DNA from 3 places in the Variovorax ureilyticus genome. Region 1 is predicted to be linked to each of the others. Evidence: predicted binding sites of a transcription regulator. Region 1 holds the regulator's gene; each other region holds the start of a gene.
The links. Region 1 encodes LexA, which represses DNA repair genes until DNA is damaged. Its sites were predicted from a motif close to ACTGTATNNNNATACAGT; they were not measured.
Positions count from the first base shown of each region.

Region 2: the regulator LexA is predicted to act here: its motif matches at 4,172-4,189, upstream of WKW77_RS15840 (PA0069 family radical SAM protein).
Region 3: the regulator LexA is predicted to act here: its motif matches at 2,196-2,213, upstream of recA (recombinase RecA).

Region 1 covers NZ_JBBKZU010000001.1:372,040-377,519, reverse strand. The annotation lists gene WKW77_RS01880 (type IV pilus assembly protein FimV) at 1-485, shown strand, start outside; gene WKW77_RS01875 (MFS transporter) at 475-1,647, opposite strand; gene WKW77_RS01870 (D-2-hydroxyacid dehydrogenase family protein) at 1,644-2,651, opposite strand; gene WKW77_RS01865 (hypothetical protein) at 2,736-3,077, opposite strand; gene lexA (transcriptional repressor LexA) at 3,224-3,898, opposite strand; gene WKW77_RS01855 (asparaginase) at 3,973-4,953, shown strand; gene WKW77_RS01850 (hypothetical protein) at 4,975-5,391, shown strand; gene WKW77_RS01845 (DUF6152 family protein) at 5,407-5,480, shown strand, end outside.
Region 2 covers NZ_JBBKZU010000006.1:257,992-263,471, reverse strand. The annotation lists gene add (adenosine deaminase) at 1-528, opposite strand, end outside; gene WKW77_RS15860 (LysR family transcriptional regulator) at 596-1,570, shown strand; gene WKW77_RS15855 (polyhydroxyalkanoate depolymerase) at 1,632-2,849, opposite strand; gene WKW77_RS15850 (glutathione S-transferase) at 2,964-3,620, shown strand; gene WKW77_RS15845 (DOPA 4,5-dioxygenase family protein) at 3,626-3,979, opposite strand; gene WKW77_RS15840 (PA0069 family radical SAM protein) at 4,205-5,299, shown strand; gene WKW77_RS15835 (efflux transporter outer membrane subunit) at 5,250-5,480, opposite strand, start outside.
Region 3 covers NZ_JBBKZU010000005.1:164,956-170,435, reverse strand. The annotation lists gene WKW77_RS13215 (sensor histidine kinase) at 1-819, opposite strand, end outside; gene WKW77_RS13210 (response regulator) at 850-1,524, opposite strand; gene WKW77_RS13205 (MarR family winged helix-turn-helix transcriptional regulator) at 1,644-2,129, opposite strand; gene recA (recombinase RecA) at 2,275-3,360, shown strand; gene recX (recombination regulator RecX) at 3,350-3,817, shown strand; gene argC (N-acetyl-gamma-glutamyl-phosphate reductase) at 3,932-4,855, opposite strand; gene sucC (ADP-forming succinate--CoA ligase subunit beta) at 5,024-5,480, shown strand, end outside.

The sequences.
Region 1 (5,480 bases):
ATCTCACGGCGTACCAGGAGCTGCTGCTTCTCTACGCGCTGGCCAAGGAGGTGATCGAGCCCGAGCCCGACGCCGTGCCGCCCGCGGCAGTGGCGCCTGCGCCGTTCACGGACACCCATTCGGCGACCGCCACCGCCCCGCTCTGGCCCGACACGATGCCACCTGTCATGCATGACGGTCCGACGCTGCCCCCCTCGATCTATGGTTCGATCGACGACAGGCTGCATCACGACACGGTGATGGCCCCTGACGCACCGGTCGTGCCGGTGCCCGGCGAGGAGCGGGAGGCTCCGCCGCGAGCCGTGCCGCCGCCGGAGCTGGACCTTGCGGAGTTCGACAAGACGGCCTACGAAACCATGCCGACACCGATCGAGCCTTCGAAGCCACCGGCCCCGTCGAGCGATCCGCATATCATCGATTTCGACCTTTTCGATCCGGCCACCGAGGCCGAGATCGCGCCGAAGACGAAGTCGATCAAGCGCTGATGGCCGGTGCGCGCCTCTGCGCCCTGTCCACCGAGGCGCTCAGCGCGATCGCGGCGAGCACTGTCGCGAAGCCGACCCAGTTCATCCAGCCGATTGCACCGTTCGCAAGCAGCCAGCCGCCGGCGCCGGCGCCGATCGCCTGGCCGATGTAGATCCCGGAACTGTTCAGCGCCACCGAGCCCGGCGCAAGCGCGGGGGACAGCGACACCAGCCGTGCCTGCTGCGCTGAATTGGTCGCAAAGCAGCCCAGCCCCCACGGTGTGAGCAGGACGGCCAGCCAGGCCAGGCTGACACCCAGAGGCCAGAGAAGCAGGCTCAGCGCGATCAGCGCGGTCGTCAGCAAGACCATGCGCGACGCGCCGAGGCGATCGACATAGCGGCTCACCAGCATGTTGCCCACCACGCCACAGGCTCCGAACCATGCCCAGATCAGCCCGAGCTGCGTCGCATCGGCGCCCAGCCGCTCCTTCAGGACCGGGGCGAAGTAGCTGAACAGCACGAACTGGCCGGAGCCCTGAAGCGCCGTCACGCAGACGACGCCCATGAGCAGCGGGCTCTTGAAGACGCGCGCCCACGCATCGCGCGAGAGCGCGGCGGGGCGGATGCCGGACGGCAGCTTGAGCCAGATCCACCCCGCGCTCATCAACGAAAGCAGCGCAATGGTGGCGAAGGCTGCGCGCCAGCCCAGATGGCCTCCGATCATGGCGCCAAGGGGCAGACCCAGCACCGAAGCCATGGACCAGCCCAGGAAGACGAAGGTCACGGCGCGCCCCCGCTGCTCTGGCGGCACCAGCAGTCCTGCGCACGCGGCCGCCTGCGCCGTGAAGATCGCCGGCGCGATCACCGTCAGCATGCGAACCGGCAGCAGGGCGCCAAAAGTCGGCATCAACGTGGAGACCAGGTGGCCTAAGGCGTACCAGAGCATCGTGCAGGCCAGCAGCACGCGCCGGTCCCAACCGGCGACCACTGCGGCCAGCAGCGGCGCGCCGACGCACATCACCACGGCGGCGGCAGTGATGAGCTGGCCGGCGGTCGCCGCACCGATCTGGAACGACGAACTGAGCTCGTTGAGCGTGCCGGGCACCACCATGACGCCCGTGCCGATGACGAAGTTGCCCGCCAGCAGGGCCCACAGGGCGGCTGGCAGTGCGGGCTGCTTCAACGGCGGACCTGCAGCGCGCCGGGATTGACGATGTTCGTCGGATTGCCCTTGATGAAGCTCACGACGTTGTCGAACGCCTGCCCGAAGTACATCTCGTAGCTCTCCTGCTCGACGTAGCCGATGTGCGGCGTGCAGATGCAGTTCTCGAGGCGGAGCAGCGCATGGCCCTGCAGCGGCGGTTCGCTTTCGAAGACATCGATGGCCGCCAGACCCGGCCGGCCGCGGTTGAGCGCCGCAAGGAGAGCATCCTGCTCGACCAACTCGGCACGCGAGGTGTTCACGAACAGGGAGGTCGGCTTCATGCGCGACAGATCCTCGAGCGTGACGAGCGCACGCGTTTCCTCGGTAAGTCGGAGATGGACCGACAGCACGTCGGCTGCGGCGAAGAAGGATTCGCGATTCGGCGCGACCTGAAAGCCATCGGACCGCGCCTTGGCCACGCTCTGCTCGCGTCCCCAGATGACCACCTGCATGCCGAACGCCTGGCCGTAGCGCGCGACCAATTGCCCGATGCGTCCGTAGCCCCAGACGCAGAGCGTCTTGCCCTTGAGCACCGAACCCAGCCCGAAATTTGCCGGCATGGATGCCGACTTGAGCCCCGACTGCTGCCAGGCGCCGTGCTTCAGGTTGCTGATGTACTGGGGCAGGCGACGCATTGCCGCCATGATGAGCGCCCAGGTGAGCTCAGCCGGCGCTTGCGGAGACCCGGTGCCTTCGGCCACTGCGATGCCGAGCTCGGAACACGCGTTCACGTCGATGTGGCTGCCGACGCGGCCGGTCTGGGAGATGAGCCTCAGCTTGGGCAGCTTCTCGATCAGCTGCCGCGAAATGTGGGTGCGCTCGCGGATCAGAACGATCACTTCGGCATCCTTGAGTCGAACCGAAAGCTGACCGATACCCTTGACGGTGTTCGTATAGACCTTGGCTGCATAGGCATCGAGCTTGGAGGCGCATTGCAGCTTGCGTACCGCGTCTTGGTAGTCGTCGAGGATCACAATGTTCATGGCTTCCATTGTGCCTTGCACGACCCATCGGCTGTGTCGGTGCATTGCCCGGCGTCGCGCATCGCACGCAACGCCGGGGCGGCTTCAATGCACCCGGGCGCAATGGCCCGCCGCGTCCGCTGCTTCGAGCGCGGCCAGTCGATCAAGCTCCGCACACACGTCCGCCATGCGACCGGAGATGACCACACGGCCCGGGTGCCGATGTGGCTGCTGGGCATCGACCATCCGGACGACACGCAGCGGCCGCGCGCCTCCGGACGCATCCCGGGTCGCGGAGCTCTGCCGCGATGCACAGCTTGGGCGGACGCCGACGTAGCGCAATCCGGATGAGTTGATGTGACGCGAGCGCCGTGCCGGTATCCACCGATCGGCCAGCGACTGCAGGGGCGTGAACAGGTCGACGATGCTGAGAAGAGCGATTCCCATGTGAACTCCAGAAGGTAGAGATTGAACACAGGCAGGATTGCTTTCATTGCCCCGACAGGGTGATGGCTCATGCCATACGCCCGCCACCTGTCGCGGCCGGTGATGAGACCAACGCGGCTTTTGCTGCGCCGACCTGCATGGATTGGCTACATCAGCATCGTGTTGCGAATCAGCCCGACTGCGAGGCCTTCGATCTCGAAGGGCTCTCCTGGCTGGACGAAGATGGTGGGGTAGTCCGGGTTTTCAGCGTGCAGTTCGATGACCTGCTTGTTGCGCTTGAGGCGCTTGACGGTGACCTCGTCACCGAGGCGAGCGACCACGATCTGCCCGTTACGGGCCTCCTTGGTGGCCTGCACGGCGAGAAGGTCGCCATCCATGATGCCGGCGTCGCGCATCGACATGCCGCGCACCTTGAGGAGATAGTCAGGCTGGCGCTGGAACAGCGTGTTCTCGACGTAGTAGGTCTGATCGATGTGTTCCTGCGCGAGGATAGGCGAGCCGGCGGCGACGCGGCCGATCAGGGGCAGCGCAAGCTGCGCCATGCCAGGCAGGGACAGCGAATACTGGTTGTTCCGCGATTCGTTGAGCGCGCGCAGCGCTTCGCCCTTGAGGCGTATGCCTCGCGAGGTGCCGCTCACCAGTTCGATGACGCCCTTGCGAGCCAGTGCCTGCAGATGTTCTTCCGCCGCATTGGCCGACTTGAAGCCCAGTTCGGCCGCGATTTCGGCGCGAGTCGGCGGTGCGCCCGTGCGGGCGATGGCGCTTTGAATCAAGTCCAGAATCTGCTGCTGACGGGCGGTAAGCTTGACGGCGAACTGCATGGTGGCTCCTGAAAGGGACTGGGTGCATATCCAGTACCTGTATTTTTAACCAGTTTCCCTGGGATTGGCAAGCAATGCGCGAAAACATTCAAGGCGGCACGCGCCGGGTTGTCGTTCTTGGCACCGGCGGCACGATTGCAGGACGTGCCAGCCAGGCGGGTGACAACATCGGCTATACCGCCGGTCAGGTGGGTGTGGCGGATCTGCTGGGCGGCATCGAGGCGCCTGAAGGCGTTGCACTTCTTGCGGAGCAGGTGTCGCAGATCGACAGCAAGGACATGAGCTTTGCGATCTGGCAGAAGCTGGCACAGCGGTGCGCGTATTGGCTCGCAGAAGCGGATGTGGCGGGCATCGTCATCACGCACGGGACCGACACGTTGGAGGAGACCGCCTTCTTTCTCCAATCGGTGCTGGCGCCCTCCAAGCCCGTCGTGCTGACCTGTGCGATGCGTCCGGCGACCGCACTGGCGCCCGACGGTCCGCAGAATGTGCGCGACGCCATCGTGGTCGTCGCGACGCCGGGCGCGCGAGGCGTGGTGGCGGTTTGCGCGGGCACCGTGCATGGCGCCGCCGATGTGCAGAAGGTTCATACCTATCGTCTCGATGCCTTCGACTCCGGGGATGCTGGCCCGTTGGCCTACGTGGAGGAGGGGGCTGTTCTGGCGTTGCGCAACTGGCCCGAGCCTCAGCTCGCAACGCCCGTCTTCGATCGTGTCGTCAGCGCGGCATCATGGCCGCGCATCGAGATCCTGGTGAGCCACGCCGAGGCGCGGGGCACGATCGTCGATGCATTGGTCGCCGAACGCAAGCGAGGTGCTCCCGACGCCGTGCAGGGCATCGTGCTTGCCGCAACGGGCAATGGCACGCTGCACCATGCGCTGGAGGCGGCCGCACTGCGCGCGCAGGCCGAAGGGATCGCCGTCGTGCGCGCGACCCGCTGCTTGAAGGGACGCATTCTTCCGAAGACGGGCGAAACCTTGCGCGACGCGGGCGGGCTGACGCCGGTCAAGGCGCGTATCGCGTTGGCGCTTGAGCTTCTCTCCAGCCGTGCGTAGTCCTCTCGACGGAGCCGGCCGATGCTCGACGCACTGCGCACCACCACCTGGGCATATCCGGCGCTGGAGGCCGTGCACATCGTTGGGATCGCGCTGCTGCTGGGCAATCTCGTGGCGCTCGAGATGAGAGTGTTCGGACGGGCGGCCGCGCTCCCTGTGCATGGCGTGGCGCGGCTGTCGCTGACCATCGCCTTGAGCGGCTTCGCGCTCGCAGCAGCCAGCGGTGCACTGATGTTTGCGACCCAGCCCTCCGAGTTGCTCGCGAACCGGGCTTTCCTCGTGAAGATGGGGCTTCTGGTGGCTGCCGGCTGCAACGCCTTCTGGTTTCACGCCCGAGGCTCGCTTGGCAAACTCGACTCGATGGCGCGGATACAGATGTTGTCGTCCACTGCGATCTGGCTGGCCGTGGTGTTCTGCGGCCGATGGATTGCCTACTGATCGAAAGGATCCCGCATGAAACGCCGCAGCCTCGTACTCGCCGCTGCATCCGTCCCCGCGACGATGTCGTCCGCCTGGGCGCACCACGG
Region 2 (5,480 bases), on a different contig from region 1:
GCCGATGCCGATGACTTCATCGCGCCGGTGGTCGATCACCCAACGGACCATCTCGACGGCGGCCTCGGGACTGGCTTCGCGGTCGATCGCGGCGATCAGGCGGCCGGCGATGCCATGCGCCCGTTCGGCGTCGTGGATCGCGCACGCGATCGCATCCTGCGCCTGGCGATAGTCGATGCCGGATTCGTGCACCGTGCCGGTCGGGTTCCAGAAGAACTCGGCGTAGCGCACGTTGTGGGCCGCCGCGTCTTCCAGGTATTCGAAGGTGAGCCGATGGAGGTCGTCGGCGCTGCGCACCAGTTGCGCATCGAGCGCGCGCAGCACGCGAAGCACGCCGACGGGCTTCTCGCCACGCGTGTAGAAGGCTTCGATCTCGTCGTCCGGCAGCGGGTGGCCGGCGTGCCGGTTGAGGTCGATGAAGGTGTTCTTCCGCACCGTGCCGAACAGGTGGCAGTGCAGTTCGACCTTCGGAATCGCGTGGAGGAACGATTCCAGGGGCGATGCCGAATTGGCTGCGGGTTGTGTCATGGGGCGCAGTCTAGGGATGACGCCGCGATAAGGAAAATTTTGAATTTCTATAATTTGATTCAACCAAATGATGGCTAATCCGCAGCTTTCCTCCTCCCTGCGTGCGCTCACCTTGCGCCAGTTGCGGTTCTTTTCGGTGCTGGTGGAAGAGGGTCAGTTCGGGCGCGCCGCGAAGCGGCTGTCCATCACGCAGCCCGCGCTCAGCAATGCGATCAAGCAGATGGAGAAGCTGCTCGGCGCCGAGCTGCTGACGCGTTCCACGCACCGTCTCGAACTCACGCCGCTGGGCGCCGAGGTGCTCGCGCGCACGGATTTCCTGGTCAATACCTTCGACGTGGCGCTGCGCGACATCGAGCAGACGGTGCAGCGAGGGCGGGCATTCGTGCGCATCGGCGTCATCCCGTCCGCGAGCGGCCGGGTCGCGGCGGCGGTCGGCGACTTCCTGCAGGGCGACGCGTCGCGCCAGGTGGAATTCGCCTGGCGCGACGCGCCGTCGAACACCTTGCTGGCCGAGGTGCGCAGCGGGCAGCTCGACATGGCGGTGGCCGCCATCACCGAGCCGCCGGGCGGCCTCGTCTGCGTGGACCTGTTCCGCGATCCACTGGTGCTGGTGGTGCGGCGCGACCACGCGCTCGCGCAGGCGGGCGAGGCGGACTGGGAGGCCATCGGCGGCGAGCGGCTCGTGCTGTTCGAAAGCGGCAGCATGCCCGCGCTCGGCGATCCGGCGCGTGCCCAGTTCGCGCAGGGCGCGGAACCGTATCGCGTGAGCTACTCGGAGACGCTCTACGCGCTGGTGCGCGGCGGCCTCGCGCTGGGCCTGATGCCGAAGCTCTACACCTCTTCGCTGCGCGACGACGCACTGGTGGTGCTGCCGCTTCGCAAGCCCCATATCGAGCGGCGGGTGGTACTGGTGCATCTTCCGGGGCCGATGCGCAATGTGATGGCAGAAGCGCTGATCGCGCACCTGCGGCAAAGCCTGCCGTCGCCCGCCGACAGCCTGGCGCCCCGGCGCTTCCGTCCGCCGCGCAAGCGCGGTGCATGAGCAGCCGGGCCGCCCGAAGGCGAATACCGCAGCGCTGCTGCGCGGGTGTTACCCAATGAACTCAGTGCAGTTCGGCCGCGGTGTGGATGGTTTCGCGCACGCGCGGGTAGATCTGCGCGTTCCATTTGCTGCCGCTGAACACGCCGTAGTGACCGACGCCGGCCTGCAGGTGATGAGTCTTGAGATAGGGGCGCACGCCGGTGCAGAGATCCTGCGCGGCGACCGTCTGTCCCACCGAGCAGATGTCGTCGCGCTCGCCTTCGACCGTCAGCAACGCGGTGCGTCGGATGGCAGCGGGGTTGATCGTCCGCGCGCCGACGGTGAGCTTGCCGCGCGGCAGGTCGTAGGTCTGGAACACGCGCTCGACGGTCTCCAGATAGAACTCGGCCGGGAGGTCGTTGACCGCGAGGTACTCGTCGTAGAAGGTGCGAATCGTGTCGGCCTGTTCGATCTCGCCATCCACCAGATGCCGGTAGAGCTTGGCGAACTGCTGCTTGTGGCGGTCGGGGTTCATGCTCATGAAGGCGCCGAGCTGCAGGAAGCCCGGGTACACGCGCCGCATCATGCCGGCATGCGGCCACGGCACATGGCTGATCAGGTTGCGCTCGAACCAGGCGATGGAACGGTCGGTCGCCAGCTTGTTCACGGTGGTCGGATTGACCCGGCAGTCGACCGGGCCCGCCATCAGCGTGAGGCTTCTCGGTGCGGCCGGGTTGTCGTCCTCGGCCATCAGCGCGGTGGCGGCCAGCGCCGCGACGCAAGGCTGGCAGACCGCCACCATGTGCACGCCCGGGCCGATCGCCTCGAGGAAATCGATGATCCGCAGCGTGTAGTCGTCCAGGCCGAAGCCGCCGTGCCAGATCGGCACATCGCGCGCGTTGTGCCAGTCGGTCACGTACACGTCGTGGTCGCGCAGGAGCGTGCGCACGGTTTCGCGCAGCAGCGTCGCGAAATGGCCCGACAGTGGTGCAGCCAGCAGCACCGGCGGATGCACCGCATTGGACTCTTTGCGGAAGTGCAGCAGCGTGCCGAAGGGGGTCACCAGGGCGGCTTCTTCATGCACCGGGACTTCCTCGCCGTCGACCCCCACGCTTTCGATCCCGTAGGGGGGCCGGGTGTGCGTGAGCCGGATGCGCGAGTAGACCTCCATGGCCGAGGCGAAGCGGCGGGCCAGGCTGCGGTCAGCCTTGTCGCGCCACAGCGCCTTGCCGAGGTATTGCGCCGCGAGACGCGAGGGCGAGAGGAGGTCGGCTTGGGATTGATAAGCCCGGTACAGCATGGATGAGCCGCAGGCAAGTTGCGGGCCAAGCCTGCGGCCGCGACGCACCGGCGCACCTTTCTGGCACAGGGCTTGCACGACCGCAGCGCCGATCCGGCGGACCAGGAGCGATGCATGGCCAAACCCGTACTCACCATCAGCAGCAAGAACTATGGCGCGTGGTCGCTGCGCGGCTGGCTGATGTGCAAGCTCGCGGGCCTGGAATTCAGCGAGAAGATCATCCCGCCCGACGACCCGGCGATGAAGGCCGAGATGCTGCTGCTGTCGGCATCCATGCTGGTGCCGTCGCTGCAACACGGCGGCATCAAGGTCTGGGACACGCTCGCGATCGGCGAATACCTGAGCGAGATCAAGCCCAAGGCCGGCCTGCTGCCCGCCGACGCCAAGGCGCGCGCGCACTGCCGGGCGATCTGCGGCGAGATGCATTCGGGCTTCTCGTCGATGCGAGGCTCGCTGCCGATGAACGTCAAGGCGCGCTTCCCGGGCTTCAAGATCTGGTCGCGTGCGCAGGCGGACATCGACCGCATCGTCGCGATCTGGCGCGAATGCCTGTCGACCTACGGCGGGCCGTTCCTTTTCGGCGAGACGCCCTGCCTGGCGGACGCCATGTACGCGCCGGTCGTCACGCGCTTCGTTACCTACGACGTGTCGCTGGACAAGGCCTGCACCGCGTACTGCAAGCGCATCCTCGAACTGCCCGCGATGCAGGAATGGATCAGGTCCGCCAAGGCCGAGCCGGACGAGATCGACGAGCTCGACGCCGAGTTCTGAACCGCTCAGGCCGGCTTGCGGAACATGCTCAGGTCGAGCGTGGATTCGTTGCCCAGCCACATCGCGTGCGCGGTGTGGTCGAGGTAGTCGTCGCCCGTCACGCCGTGCACGAAGACGTCGAGGCCGTTGCGACGCGCATCGAGCCATTCGATGACCTCGTCGAACTCCGCCGCGTCGAAGGCGATCTGGCAGCTCCAGTGCGGATGCGGGCCGACGAGCTTTTCATGCACCCGGCCGACCACCACGAGCAGGCTGTGGCCCGCATCCTGCGCGAGCTGCCGTGCCTGCGCGACGGTGTCGGGGCCGAAGTAGATGTGGGCGTGGTACTGCGGGTAGAGGTTTTCGGGGCGGCGTGGCATCTGGGGGTCCAGGAAAGAAGGGCGGCGTGGCGATCATCCCGCGGATGAACGGCACGCTCAAGCAGCTCAAGGTCGACCTCTTCGGGGCCGACCGGACCCCGAGCCAAGGACCCGCATGCCGGAGTTCCTCCAGCGAAGACGCCCGCGAGGCTGAAACAAGCGGTTGCTGCAGCCGGGGCGGAATGATGAAATACTGTGTATTCATCCAGTAATCGACCCGCCGCCATGCCCGATGCCTTCATCCCCATCCACGCGCTCAAAGGCCGGGGCGCCGCCACGCGTCTCGCGCACCGATTCGAGCGCGACAGCCGCAGCGCCTTCGATGACGGCTGGGGCACGCTCGAAGAAGGCGAGGCCGAAGCCGACGGGCTGCCGCCGCTCCCCACCGAGGTCCGCTTCGAGGACGCGAAATCGGTGCTCAGCCACAACGACTCGCCGGACGTCTCGTTCGATACCTCGTTGAACCCGTACAGGGGCTGTGAACACGGCTGCATCTACTGCTTTGCCCGACCCACGCACAGCTACCTCAACCTCTCGCCCGGCCTCGATTTCGAGACCAAGCTGATCGCCAAGCGCAACGTCGCGGAACTGTTGCGGGCCGAACTGGGCCGCAAGAGCTACAAGCCCAGCCCGATCATCATCGGCACCGCGACCGACTGCTACCAGCCGATCGAGCGCGAGTTGCGACTCACACGATCGGTGATCGAAGTCTTGAAGGAAGCACGCCATCCCTTCGGCATCATCACCAAGTCCAGCGCGGTCGAGCACGACCTCGACCTGATCGCGCCGATGGCGGCCGAGCATCTCGCGGCGGTGTACGTGACCATCACCACGCTGGACGGCGAACTCGCGCGCAAGCTCGAACCGCGCGCCGCCGCACCGCATCGCCGGCTGCGCACATTGCGCACGCTGGCCGAGGCGGGCGTGCCGGTCGGCGTCAGCGTCGGGCCGCAGATCCCCTTCGTCAACGAAGACATGGAGCAGGTGCTCGAAGCCGCCTGGGACGCCGGCGCGCGCAGCGCCTTCTACACGGTGATCCGCCTGCCGTGGGAAGTCGCGCCCCTCTTCAAGCAATGGCTCGAACTGCACTATCCGCAGCGCGCGGGCCGCATCATGGAGCGCATCCGAGAGATGCGGGGCGGCAAGGACTACGACGCGGATTTCGCCACGCGCATGAAGGGCAGCGGCGTCTGGGCCGACCTGATCCGCCAGCGCTTCGAGAAAGCGACGAAGCGCATCGGCTTTTCGAACGACCGCACGCCGCTGGACCTCAGCGCGTTCCGGCCACCTGGCGCAGTGGGGCAGGGCAGCCTGTTCTAGCGTCTGCGGCGGTGCTGCGGGGCAGGGCGCCGCACCAGTCGCCGCCGAGCGCCTTGACGAGGAACACCGAGGTCTGCATGCGCTGGCCGTTGATCTGCGCCGCCTGCCGCTCGGTGGTGAGCAGCGCCTGCTGCGCGGTGATCACGTCGAGAAAGGTCGAGGCGCCGCCCTGGTAGCGGCC
Region 3 (5,480 bases), on a different contig from region 1:
TTCACGCTGCGCGAGGTCGGCCTGCATGCGCAGCCCCGCAAGCGGCGTCTTCAACTGATGCGCCGCATCCGCGAGGAAGCGCTTCTGCGTGCCGATCGAATCGTTGAGCTTGCGCAGCAGGTCGTTGACCGAGAGCACCAGCGGCACCACTTCGAGCGGCACCGAGGATTCGTCCAGCGGGCTCAGGTCGCCCGGCCGGCGCTCGCGGATGCGTGCTTCCACCACCGACAGCGGCTTGATGCCGCGCACGAGCGCCAGCCAGATCAGCAGCACCGCCAGCGGCAGGATCGCGAACTGCGGGAGCAGCACGCCCTTGATGATCTCCGTGGCCAGCACCGATTGCTTCTCGCGCGTCTCGGCCACCTGCAGCAGCGCCATCGGCGCCTCGGGGTTGATGCCGGCGATCCACAGCGACGCGATGCGCACTTGCTGCCCCTGAATCAGGCCGTTGCGCAGGTAGACCACACCGGGCATCGGCGGCTCGTCGGAACTGGGCGGCGGGACGTCAGGCTCGCCGCTGAGCAGTCCGCCGTGCTCGTCGAGCAACTGGTAGTACACGCGATCCGCCTCGTCGCCGCCGAGGATCTCGCGCGCCGGCTGCGGCAGCACGAACTGGATGCGGCCATGGTCCACGTCGACCAGCCGCGCGAGGGTCTGGATGTTGGATTCGAGCGCCCGGTCGAACGGCGCATTGGCGATGCCTTGCGCCACGAGCCACGTCACGCCGATGCTCACCGGCACCAGCAGCAAGAGCGGCGTGAGCATCCAGTCGAGGATCTCGCCGAACAGGGAGCGCTGGGCGCGCTGAAAAAGTTTCACCGGACGGTCACCAAGCCGGCGAGCGGCTCGTCACGAGGGGATCTTCTCGAGGCAATAGCCGAGGCCGCGCACGGTCGCGATGCGCACCGGGCCCTTTTCGATCTTCTTGCGCAGGCGGTGGATGTAGACCTCGATCGCGTTCAGGCTGACCTCTTCGCCCCATTCGCACAGGCGCTCGACGAGCTGGTCCTTGCTGACGAGGCGGCCGGCGCGCTGCAGCAGGACTTCGAGCAGGCCGAGTTCGCGCGCGGAGAGTTCGATCATCTTGCCGTCGATGGTCGCCACGCGACCGGCCTGGTCGTAGACCAGCGGACCATGCTTGATGGCATTGCTCGTGCCGCCCATGCCGCGGCGCGTGAGGGCACGCACGCGGGCTTCGAGTTCCTGCAGCGAGAAGGGCTTGGCCATGTAGTCGTCGGCGCCGTAGTCGAGACCCTTGACGCGCTCCTCCACGCTGTCCGCGGCGGTGAGCACGAGCACCGGCAGCTGCGAGCCGCGTGCACGCAGCCGCTTGAGGATTTCGAGGCCGTGCATGTTCGGCAGGCCGAGGTCGAGGATCAGCAGGTCGAATTCGCTGTTGGTCATCAGGGCCGCATCGGCCTGCGAGCCCGTCGCCACGTGATCGACCGCCGAGCCGGAGGTGCGCAGGCTGCGCAGCAGGGCGTCGGCCAGCACCTGATCGTCTTCCGCAATGAGTATTCGCATCCTGAGTTCGCCCCCAGCCTCGCCCACTTCGTGTGGCTCTGCACCCCCTTCCGGGGGCAACCCCAGCGGCCCGGCGGGGCCGGTTCCGCGGGGTTTCTGGGTTTCGTCGCGCCCAAATTTTAGGCTGCTGCGTAGGCTTCCAGGCCGATGGTTACTACGGTGGCGATCTCGTCGCCGACGCTCGCGCGGAACTCGGATTCGGCTTGGGCGACGGCGTTGCGGAAGGCTTCGAGCCATGCGAGGCCGTCGGCGGTGAACATCACGCGACGGGCGCGTGCATCGAGCGGATCGGGCTCGCGCGTGACGAGGCCCCAGGCCTCGCACTGGTCGACCAGCGTGCCCATCGCCTGCTTGGTCATGCCGGCGCGCTCGGCCAGTTCGGTCAGGCGCGAGCCATCGCGCGACAGGTGCCGCGTGATGTGAATGTGCGCCGCAGTGACCTGTGCGCGTGCCGCCAGGTTGGAAAGTGCCAGCGGCACGTCCGCGTCGTGCGCCATCAGGCTGAGCACCCGCTCGTCGAAGCGGCGCATGGCATGGCCCAGCAGCCGGCCCAGGTGGGTCTGGCGCCAGGCGTCGTGGTCTATGGAAGAGAGTTGATCGACCATGGTGATTTGATAGTAAATCAAACTGACCAAAAAACGAGCCAGCGCCAATCCATTGACCCCTACACTACTGTTCAAGCATCCAGCCTGTGATTAAGCGCAGCGGGATGAATCCAGCACAACCCATTGATATTCAAGGAGTTTTCACATGGACGCAGTCGTCAAGGGCGCAAGCCTCTCGGGCCCCAACAGCGAAAAGGCCAAGGCCCTTCAGGCGGCGCTGGCCCAGATCGAGAAGCAGTTCGGCAAGGGCACGATCATGCGTCTGGGCGAGGGCGAGGTGATCGAAGACATCCAGGTGGTCTCCACCGGTTCGCTGGGGCTCGACATCGCACTGGGCGTCGGCGGACTGCCGCGCGGCCGCGTGATCGAGATCTACGGACCGGAATCCTCGGGCAAGACCACGCTCACGCTGCAGGTCATCGCCGAGATGCAGCGCCAGGCCGGCACCTGCGCCTTCGTCGATGCCGAGCATGCGCTCGACGTGCAGTACGCGCAGAAGCTGGGCGTCAACCTGCCGGATCTGCTCATCAGCCAGCCCGACACCGGCGAGCAGGCGCTCGAGATCGTCGATTCGCTGGTGCGCTCCGGCGCGGTCGACCTGATCGTCGTCGACTCGGTCGCCGCGCTCACGCCCAAGGCCGAAATCGAGGGCGAAATGGGCGACTCGCTGCCCGGCCTGCAGGCCCGCCTCATGAGCCAGGCCCTGCGCAAGCTCACGGCCACGATCAAGAAGACCAACTGCATGGTCATCTTCATCAACCAGATCCGCATGAAGATCGGCGTGATGTTCGGCTCGCCCGAAACCACCACCGGTGGCAACGCGCTGAAGTTCTACGCCTCCGTGCGCCTGGACATCCGCCGCATCGGCACCATCAAGAAGGGCGACGAGGCGATCGGCAACGAGACCAAGGTCAAGGTGGTCAAGAACAAGGTGTCGCCACCCTTCAAGACGGCCGAATTCGACATCCTGTTCGGCGAAGGCATCAGCCGCGAGGGCGAGATCATCGACATGGGCGTCAACGCCAAGCTCATCGACAAGTCGGGCGCCTGGTATGCCTACAACGGCGAGAAGATCGGGCAGGGACGCGACAACGCGCGCGAATTCCTGCGCGAGAACCGCGAGCTCGCGCGCGAGATCGAGAACAAGGTTCGCGAATCGCTGGGCATTCCGCTCCTGGCCGAATCGGCGGCCGAGGCAGCACCCGAAAAGCCTGCGAAGGGTGACAAGTAAAAGGGAAGAGGGAAGGGCGGGCCCGTCGCTCAAGGGCCGCGCCCTGCGCCTGCTGAGCCAGCGCGAACACTCGCGCGCCGAGCTCGAGCGCAAGCTGCGCAAGTACGAGGAAGAGCCCGGCGCGCTGGCCCGGGCACTCGACGAGCTGGCGGCCAAGGACTTCATCAGCGAGGCGAGGGTGGTGCAGTCCGTGCTGCATCAGCGATCGGCCCGGCTCGGCGCCGCGCGTGTGCGCCAGGAGCTGCTGCACAAGGGCATCGCGCCCGAGGCGGTCTCCGAGGCGGTGGCCAGCCTGCAGGAGACGGAGCTGGAGCGTGCGCGCGACGTCTGGCGCCGACGCTTCGGCGCGCCGCCGCAGGACGCGACCGAGCGGGCGCGTCAGATGCGATTCATGATGGCCCGCGGCTTCGCGACCGGTGTGATCGCCAAAGTCCTGAAATACGACCCCGAAGACTAGGCCGGCGAAGCCCGGCCGTGCGCGAAACACCGCGGAACCGGCTTTGCCGGGCCGCCGGTGTTGCCCCCGGTAGGGGGTGGGCGGCTACACGAAGTGAGCAAGCCTGGGGGCGAGCTAAATCCCCAGCATGAGCCGCAGGTTCTGCACTGCGGCCCCGCTCGCGCCTTTGCCGAGGTTGTCGAGGCGGGCGATGACCACGGCATGCCGATGGTCCTCGTTCGGGAACACGCGGATCTCGAGCTGGTTGGTGTCGTTGAGCGCGAGCGCGTCCAGCTTGCCGTCCGCGGTCGGCGGCAGCACCTTCACGAACTGCTCGGGCGTGTTGCTCCTGGCGTAGTGCGCCGCGAGCGCGTCCTGGAGGTCACCGGCCTTCGGCCGATTGGGCAGGTCGTCGAGATGCAGCGGCAACTGGACCAGCATGCCTTGCTTGAAATTGCCGACAGAGGGGATGAACACCGGGCGGCGGGTGAGGCCCGTGTACTTCATGATCTCCGGGATGTGCTTGTGCTTGAGGCCGAGCGCGTAGGTCTCGAACAGCGGGGCTTCGCCCTTTTCGTACGCCTCGATCATCGTGCGTCCGCCGCCGGAATACCCGCTGACGGAGGGCAGGGCGATCGGGAAATCGCGCGGCAGCAGGCCGGCATCGACCAGGGGGCGCACGATCGCGATCGCACCGGTCGCATAGCAGCCGGGGTTCGCGACGCGGTCGGCTTTGGCGACGGCTTCCTTCTGTCCCGCCGCGAGTTCCGGGAAGCCGAACACCCAACCGTCGGCCACGCGGTGCGCCGTCGAGGCATCGATGATCTTCGGACGGCGGCCGGAAAGCTGATCGATGAGCGCCACCGATTCCCGGGCGGCATCGTCGTGCAGGCAGAGAACGACGAGATCCACGCCGGCCATCAGCTCGCGCTTGGCGGCGACATCCTTTCGCAGCTCGGGAGCGATGCTGACGAGTTCGACCTGCGGCATGTTCTGGAGCCGCTCGCGGATCTGCAGGCCGGTGGTGCCGGCTTCGCCGTCGATGAAGACCTTGGGCATGGTGGGGCCTCTGGAGAAAGTACGTATTGACCGCAAAGAAGGCTCTGCCGTGGTGCGGCGCACCATGATACAGTCCTTGGCTGTCCGCCGCCCCCGCCTTCGGCGCCGTGGCCTGTGGGCAACAGCCAATTCTCCCGTTCTCCAAACCCCGTTCCGAGAGACACCCTCATGAAGATTCACGAGTACCAAGGCAAGGAAATTCTTGCCAAGTTCGGCGTGCCTGTGCCGCGAGGCATTCCGGCGTACACAGTGCAGGAGGCGGTCGAAGCCGCCCAGAAGCTCGGCGGCCCCGTCTGGGTTGTCAAGGCGCAGATCCACGCAGGTGGTCGCGGCAAGGGTGGCGGCGTCAAGGTCGCCAAGACCATCGAGGACGTGAAGAAGCTGGCCGGCGAGATCCTCGGCATGCAGCTCAAGACTCACCAGACCGGCCCTGAAGGCCAGAAGGTCCGCCGCCTCTACATCGAAGACGGCGCCGACATCCAGAAGGAGTACTACGTCTCCGTCGTGACCGATCGCGCCACCCAGAAGGTCGCGGTCATCGCCTCCAGCGAAGGCGGCATGGACATCGAGGAAGTGGCGCACTCCACCCCCGAGAAGATCGTCACCGAGTTCGTCGACCCGCTCA